2 regions of the Streptomyces sp. NBC_00872 genome follow, and region 2 is predicted to be linked to the other one. Evidence: riboswitches for the same ligand, from Rfam matches in the RefSeq annotation. Region 2 holds a riboswitch; the other holds the start of a gene.
The links. A riboswitch is a leader RNA that binds a small molecule or an ion and turns the genes downstream of it on or off. The one in region 2 is predicted to bind cobalamin.

Region 1 (4,087 bases), 3.9 Mb from region 2:
TGATCGAGCTTCGCGGCCTGGATCAGCGTCCAGATCTGCGCGCGGATCGCGGGCAGCTTCGCCGGGTCCATGGCGGAGATCGCCGCGTGCTCGTCGAGCAGCTGCTCCAGGCGCGCGATGTCGCCGTACGACTCGGCGCGCGCCATGGGCGGTACGAGATGGTCCACAAGCGTGGCGTGTACGCGCCGCTTGGCCTGCGTACCCTCGCCCGGGTCGTTGACCAGGAACGGATAGATCAGCGGCAGATCACCCAGCGCGGCATCGGGGGCACAGGCGGCCGAGAGCCCGGCGTTCTTGCCGGGCAGCCACTCCAGATTGCCGTGCTTGCCGAGGTGGATCATGGCGTCGGCGCCGAAGCCGCCGTCCTCGCGGTCGGCCTGGATCCAGCGGTACGCGGCCAGATAGTGGTGCGACGGCGGCAGATCGGGGTCGTGGTAGATCGCGATGGGGTTCTCGCCGAAGCCGCGCGGCGGCTGGATGAGGATCAGCAGATTGCCGCGCCGGAGGGCGGCGAGCACGATGTCACCGTCCGGGTCCCCGCCCGAGGCGGCCCGGCTGCGGTCCACGAACATCTCGCCGGGCGGCGGTCCCCAGTGCTCCTCGACGGACTCCCGCAGCGCGGCGGGGAGTTTCCCGTACCACCGCCGGTAGTCGGCGGCCGGGATACGGACCGGGTTACGGGCGAGCTGCTCCTCGGTGAGCCACTCCTGGTCATGGCCGCCGGCCTCGATGAGCGCGTAGATCAGCTCGTCGCCGTCGCCCGACTCCAGACCGGGGACTTCCTCGTCACCGAAGTCGTAGCCCTCGGCGCGCAGTTCGCGCAGCAGGGCCACGGCGCTGGCGGGGGTGTCCAGGCCGACGGCGTTGCCGATACGGGAGTGCTTGGTCGGGTACGCGGAGAGCACCAGCGCGAGGCGCTTGTCCGCGTTCGGACGGTGGCGCAGTCGGCCGTGGCGTACGGCGATTCCGGCGACACGGGCGGAGCGCTCGGGGTCGGCGACGTAGGCGGGAAGGCCGTCCTCGTCGATCTCCTTGAAGGAGAACGGGACGGTGATGAGCCGGCCGTCGAACTCCGGCACCGCGACCTGCGACGCGGCGTCCAGCGGGGACAGCCCCTCGTCGCTGGACTCCCAGGTGGCGCGGCTGGTGGTGAGGCACAGGGCTTGGAGGATCGGTACGTCGAGCGCGGCCAGGGCGCCCGCGTCCCATGCCTCGTCGTCACCGCCCGCCGAGGCCTCGGCGGGCCGGGTGCCGCCGGCGGCGAGCACGGTGGTGATGATGACGTCGACGCCGCTCAGCGCCTCCAGCAGTGCGGGCTCGGGCGCGCGCAGCGAGGACACGTAGATGGGGACGGCGCGGCCGTCGGCCTCTTCGATGGCGTCGCACAGGGTGTCGACGAAGGCGGTGTTGCCGCTCAGATGGTGCGCGCGGTAGTAGAGCACCGCGACGAGCGGGCGGACCGCGTCCGGGCTGCCCGCGGTGGCGTCACTGCCTGCGGCCTGGCTGCCCGCGGTGGAGTGACTGGCCGCAGTGGCGTGACGCTCGGCTCGGTGCTCTCCCCGGTGCTCGGCCCGGCCCCAGGTGGGCGCCGCGGCCGGCGGCTCGAAGCCGTGGCCGGTCAGCAGGACGGTGTCGGAGAGGAAGCGGGCGAGCTGCTCCAGGTTGGCCGGACCGCCGTGGGCGAGATACGCGTGCGCCTCGGCGGCGATTCCGATGGGGACGGTGGAGGCCTCCATCAACTGGGCGTCCGGGGCCTGTTCGCCGGTCAGGACCACGACGGGCGGACGGCCGGCGAAGGGCGTGCGGGGCGCCGGCCCGTCCGCGTCCCCGTCCCCGTCCCCGTCCGCGTCGGCGCTTCGGTCGGCCGCGCCGTCGCCGAGGAGGAGATCGATCCCGTCCTGCCAGGCGCGCAGTCCGCCGAGGAGCCGTACGACGACAAGGCCGACACCCTCCAGCAGCGCGGGCAGTTCGTCGAGCGCGAGCCGGGCCGGGTTGGCGTACCGGTACGGGACCGGACCGCCCGCCGCACGGGCGCTGAGCAGATCGGTGTCGGACGTCGACAGGAGCAGGATCATGCGGCGTCTGCCTTCCTCGGGGTCCGCGCCCCGGGCGGTAGGGAGGACGGCGGGAGTTCCTGGCTCACCCGGCTGCTGCCGGGCTCACAGTGGCGGGACCGCGCCGGATTCTCACCGGGCTTCCTCCCCTGACGCCGTCGTTGGCGTTGACGGGCACCGGACCCGTCGTCTGCATAGTAGGTGCAGCAGGTCACGGGCGGGGAGGGCGCCTGGGCGGCCAGGATGGGACGCGGAGGTACGTGGGTATGCTCGCCGCCATGCCGCCCACCTCGCCAACGCCCGCCAACCGGGACGAAGCTCCCTCGCGGGCTCCCCTGGGGGCTGTCCCGCGGAAACCCTCGCGGGCTTCCGTTCCGGATCCTGTGCGGGGCCCCGTACGGGAGGCCGGTGACGCCTGTCCCGGAGCGCTGAGGCTGCACGCGGCGGACGACGGACGGCTGGCCCGACTTCGCCTTCCCGGAGGGCTGCTGACATACCGTCAGGTGGAGGTGCTGGCGAGCGCGGCCGAGCGCCTGGGCGACGGACATGTCGACATCACGTCCCGGGGCAATGTGCAGCTCCGGGGGCTGGGTGCGGACGCGAACTGCGGCGCCGAACTGGCGGACCTGCTGTACGAGGCCGGGCTGCTGCCCTCCGAACGGCATGAGCGGGTCCGGAACATCGTCGCCTCACCGCTGGCCGGTCTCGACGGATTCGGGGGCGAGGTCCGGGAAGGCGGCGCACTCGCGAACGGACTCGGGGGCGGACTCGACGGTCGATCCCGTGTCGGGCGACCGCAGTTGTGGGCTCGGGAACTGGACGATCTCCTGTGCGCGAGCGAAGCGGCGACGGCTCTCTCCGGCCGCTTCCTGTTCGCACTGGACGACGGCCGCGGGGATGTGGCTGCCCTCGGCGCGGATGTGACGTTGCTCGCACGGCGCGACGGCACGGCGGTCGTATATACCGGGGCGAACCGGTCGGGTCTCCGTGTGGACGCCGCCGACGCCCCGAGGGCCGCCCTGCTGGCCGCGGAGACGTTTCTCACGGTGGCGGAGGCGGGCGGCTCCGGCGCCTGGCGGGTACGGGAATTGCCGTCCGGCCACGGGTTGGACGTGGCGGTCGCGTCGCGGCTGACGGAGGCGGGCATCGCCGCGGAGTACGTAGCGGATCGCGCGGCAGCCTCGACAACGGACCGCGCAGCGGCTCGCGCAGCGGAAACCCACCCGGGGGACGGGGAGCCTCCGCTTCCGGGTGCGATCCACTCCCCTGACGGCACCGTGGCCCTGTCCGTCCACGCGCCGCTGGGACGGCTGAGCGCGGCCCAGTGGCGGCTGCTGACATCGGCGCGAGTCGTCGCCCAGGGCGGTACGCAACGCGGTACACGAGCCGGTGGGCAAGGCGGTGCGCGGGGCAGCGGGCAAGGCGGTGCGCGGGGCAGCGGGCGACGCGGCGCCGATCCGGCCACCGCGCTGCGCGTCACGCCCTGGCGTGGCGTCATCGTGCCGGGGCTGGAGCCCGCCGCCGCCGACGACCTGCTGAAACGTCTCCGCATCGCCGGACTGATCACCGACCGCGACTCCCCCTGGTACGGCGTCGGCGCCTGCACCGGCCGGCCCGGCTGCGCGAAGGCGCTCGCGGACGTACGCGCGGACGCGACCGAAGCGCTGCGGCGCCCGGCGGCCGGCCACGACGCGCTGCCGGTCTACTGGTCGGGCTGTGACCGCCGCTGCGGCCATCCCCAAGGAGCCCGGGTGGATGTGGTCGCGACAACCGGGGGCGGCTACCGCGTCTCCGTACGCGGGGCATCCCCGACAGCGGCGGTGACAGCGACAGAGACGGACGCGGGAGCAACGAACGCGACAGCGACCGAAGCAGCCACAGTGACCGGGACAGCCACGGCCACGGCCACGGTGACGGTGACCGCGCCAGGACCGGAACTCGCCGACGCGGTGGCGACGGCACGCATAACCACAGTGACGAGATGAGCGAGACCACAGTGCCCAACGAGCCCACGGTGTTCGACTACGAGAAGG
Region 2 (4,087 bases):
CGGGGCCCGCTTCGCGCGGGTAGCCGTGTACGGCGAGTTCGCGCGCGACCTGCATATGGGAGCGGGCGGCTTCCAGGCTGATGACGTCGGCGTCGAGGTCGTCGATGGCCTGGACGATGTCGCCAAACTCGGCGTAGCACATGTGCGTGTGGATCTGGGTGTCCGGGCGTACGCCGCTGGTGGTGAGGCGGAACGACTCGGTGGCCCAGTCGAGGTAGGCGGCGTGGTCGGCGGCGCGCAGGGGGAGCGTCTCGCGCAGGGCGGGCTCGTCGACCTGGATGACGGACGTGCCTGCCGCCTCAAGGTCGTCGACCTCGTCGCGCAGGGCGAGGGCGACCTGGCGGGCGGTGTCGCCGAGCGGCTGGTCGTCGCGGACGAACGACCATGCCAGCATGGTGACGGGTCCGGTGAGCATGCCCTTGACGGGGCGCCCGGTGAGCGACTGGGCGTAGGAGGTCCAGCGCACCGTCATCGGCTCGGGACGGGAGATGTCGCCGGCGAGGACCGGCGGGCGGACGTAGCGGGTGCCGTAGGACTGGACCCAGCCGTGCTGGGTGGCCAGGTAGCCGGTGAGCTGTTCGGCGAAGTACTGGACCATGTCGTTGCGTTCGGGCTCGCCGTGCACCAGGACGTCGATGCCCGTCTTCTCCTGGAAGGCGATGACCTCGTTGATCTCGGCCTTGATGCGCTCCTCGTATCCGGCGGTGTCGATACGTCCCGTGCGCAGCGCGGCGCGGGCCGTGCGCAGGTCATCGGTCTGCGGGAACGAGCCGATGGTGGTCGTCGGCAGCAGCGGCAGCTTGAGATGGGCGCGCTGGGCGATCGCACGCTCCGTGTAGGGCTGGGAGCGGCGGCCGTCGGCGTCGGTGACGGCGGCGGTCCTGGCCCGTACGGCCGGGTCGCGGGTGATCGGGGAGTTCGTCCGGGAGGCGAGGTCGGCGCGGTTGGCCGCGATCTCGGCGGCGATGGTGCCGGTTCCCCGGGCCAGTCCCCTGGCCAGGGTGACGATCTCGGTGGTCTTCTGCACGGCGAAGGCGAGCCAGCGAAGGATCTGCGGGTCGATGTCCCGTTCGGCGGCCGTGTCGAGAGGTACGTGCAGGAGGGAGCAGGAGGCGGCCACATCGACCCGGTCGGCGAGCCCGAGGAGGGTGCCGAGGATGGACAGGGACTTCTCGTAGTCGTTGATCCAGATGTTGCGGCCGTTGACCACACCGGCGACGAGCCGCTTGCCGGGCAGTCCGCCCACCGAGGCCAGGGCGTCGAGGTTGGCCGCCGCGGCGTCGGTGAAATCGAGCGCCAGGCCCTCGATCGGGGCCTTCGCGAGGATGGGCAGGGCGTCACCGAGCCGGTCGAAGTAGGAAGCGGCGAGCAGCTTCGGGCGGTCGGTGAGGCCGCCGAGATCACGGTAGGCGCGTGCGGCGGCGTTCAGCTCGGCCGGGGTGCGGTCCTGGACGAGGGCGGGCTCGTCGAGCTGGACCCACTCCGCGCCGGCGGCGCGCAGGTCCGCGAGCACCTCGGCGTAGACCGGCAGCAGCCGGTCCAGCAGGGTGAGCGGTTCGAAGTCGGCGGCCACCCCGGGGGCGGGCTTGGCGAGCAGGAGATAGGTGACGGGGCCGACGAGCACCGGGCGGGCGGTGAGACCGAGCGCGAGGGCTTCCTTGAGCTCGGCGACCTGCTTGGCGGAGTCGGCGGTGAAGACCGTGTCGGGGCCGAGTTCGGGGACGAGGTAGTGGTAATTCGTGTCGAACCACTTGGTCATCTCCAGCGGCGCCACGTCCTGGGTGCCGCGGGCCATCGCGAAGTAGCCGTCGAGCGCGTCGGCCGAGACGGCGTCACGGTGCCGCGCCGGTACGGCACCGACCATGACGCTGGTGTCCAGGACATGGTCGTAGTACGAGAAGTCGCCGGTCGGCACCTCGTGGACGCCGGCGTCCGCCAGCTGCCGCCAGTTGGCCCGGCGCAGGCCGGCCGCCGTCTCCCGGAGGGCGTCGGCGGTGACGCGGCCCTTCCAGTACCCCTCGACGGCCTTCTTCAGTTCCCGGTTCGGGCCCTGGCGGGGGTAGCCGTACACGGTGGCCCGTGCTGCCGCGGCCGCGGACTTCGCTGTCACGGAAATCTCCTTCGCGAGATGTCTCCTTGGATCCCGGAGACGGGACGCGAGCGCGAAGGGGTGACGAACCGAGCGGCACAGTTCCGCGCCGTCGCGCGCGCCTGTCCGTCTGGTATGTACGCCGACCCGCCCACGAGGTCACCGGGATGGCCGCACGCGATCGTTCGCGTACGGGCAACGGGCAGGTCTTCGGACTCGTGGGCACATCTGCCGAGACAGATTCCTACTGGCCGTCGCTTCCCAGATCCGGCCCGGATCCAGTGCGTATGACGGCGGTCGTTCCCACTTACCGCTGCGGGGCAGTCCCGGATTCCCACCGGGTTCCCTCTTACGACGCGTCTGCCTGGCGGGCAGGGCGAACCAGCTGCACCAGCCAGGCTAGAGCGCGGGCAACCTCCTGGTCACCTCTGTTCACATTCCGGAATGTGACATGAGACACGCGGTCGATCCGGATAACTGTGCGTGACCGGGTGCGGGGCGTGACCGGGTGCGGAGCGGTCCCGGGCGGGCGGCCGTACGTGACCGGTGCCCCGGTCGGAGTGCCCCGGTCCGGCTCACGCGCTCGCGGGAGACGGCGCACGCCTGAACGGAGTCACGGCCTCCGGGCAGCAAGCACGGCGAGAGCCACACACAGGACGCCGATCCCCAGCGGGAGCAGCGGGAAGACCAGGATCACCGCCCACTCGACGAAGCCCTTCTCGACAACCGGGCTGGGGCCCAACAGCGTCTCCTCCACCACCACTGTCTCGCCCGGCCTGCCGTCGTAACGCACCGATACCTCGTCCTGTGTCCCGCCATCCACAGCGCGTCCGACACACACGACGTAGCTCGGCCCTCGCCCGCCCCCTTCCGAGTGGCACGACGAGATCTTGACGCGCTCCGTCTCGCCCGTCCGGCCGAGCTCGAAGACGCCGAAGGCGACCAGAAAGCTCGCCCATCCGAGAAAGATCGTCGCGATGACCGCCCACGCCCCAACAGTTACGACTCGACCGTAATCTCGCACTGGCAGGCTCGGCACTGTCCCAGCCTATGCGGGAGCCGTGGCTCGGGAGCACGCACGGACGACGTCGCGGACATCCGTATCCCTCGCGTCCCTTACGACGAGAAGACCAGGACCGGCTTTTGACGACTCGGCACCTGCGGAATTCGGTTGTCAGCCGGCGGGCAGGCTGACCACTCTGGGGCGTATGAGCGACAACGGACAGCCCGGAGCGGGCGAAGGACCGGAGGACGGGCCGGAGGACGGGCAGGGGCACGGACCGGGGCACGGGCCGGGGGACAGTCGGGGCGCAGGACCGGGGGACGGGTCGGGGGACGGGGCGACGGGACTCCTTGTGCCGCCGATCGACACGGCGCTGGTACGGCGGCTGGTCGGCACGCAGTTTCCCCGGTGGTCCGGGCTCCCCGTGAGGCCTGTCGCGGTCGGCGGGAACGACAACCGGACCTTTCACCTCGGTGACACCATGACCGTTCGGCTTCCCAGCGGTCCCGGGTACGCGGGGCAGGTCGGCCAGGAACAGCGGTGGATGCCGTTCCTCGCACCGCGCCTCCCGCTCCCCGTGCCCGTTCCGCTGGCGAAGGGCGCGCCCGGCGAGGGCTATCCGCTGCACTGGTCCGTCTACCCCTGGCTGGAGGGGGAGAGCGCCGATGCCGGTCGTATCGACGACCTGACCGGGTTCGCCGTCACGCTGGCCGGGTTCCTGAACGCGCTGGCGCGGATCGACGCGTCCGGCGGACCGCCGCCCGCGTCGCACTCCGGCTTCCGCGGTGCTCCGCCCTCGGTCTACGACGAGGAAACCCGGCGGGCGATCGGCACGCTGGGGGATCTGATCGACGGGGCGGCGGCCACGGCGGTGTGGGAGGCGGCTCTCGCGGCGGTCCGGGAGGAGGCGCCGGTCTGGTTCCACGGAGATGTCGCGGCGGGGAACCTGCTGGTCAGGGATGGCCGGCTCGCCGCCGTCATCGACTTCGGCTGCT

Region 1: another riboswitch for cobalamin. It lies ahead of cobN (cobaltochelatase subunit CobN); the one in region 2 lies ahead of metE (5-methyltetrahydropteroyltriglutamate--homocysteine S-methyltransferase).

Annotation. Positions count from the first base shown of each region.
Region 1 is NZ_CP108806.1:3,879,369-3,883,455, forward strand. Features, by position in the region: gene cobN (cobaltochelatase subunit CobN) at 1-1,736, opposite strand, end outside; cobalamin riboswitch at 2,109-2,257, opposite strand; gene OG214_RS16565 (cobalamin biosynthesis protein CobG) at 2,333-4,039, shown strand; gene OG214_RS16570 (precorrin-8X methylmutase) at 4,069-4,087, shown strand, end outside.
Region 2 is NZ_CP108806.1:7,747,817-7,751,903, forward strand. Features, by position in the region: gene metE (5-methyltetrahydropteroyltriglutamate--homocysteine S-methyltransferase) at 1-2,110, opposite strand, end outside; cobalamin riboswitch at 2,273-2,490, opposite strand; gene OG214_RS33200 (hypothetical protein) at 2,703-3,128, opposite strand; gene OG214_RS33205 (aminoglycoside phosphotransferase family protein) at 3,298-4,087, shown strand, end outside.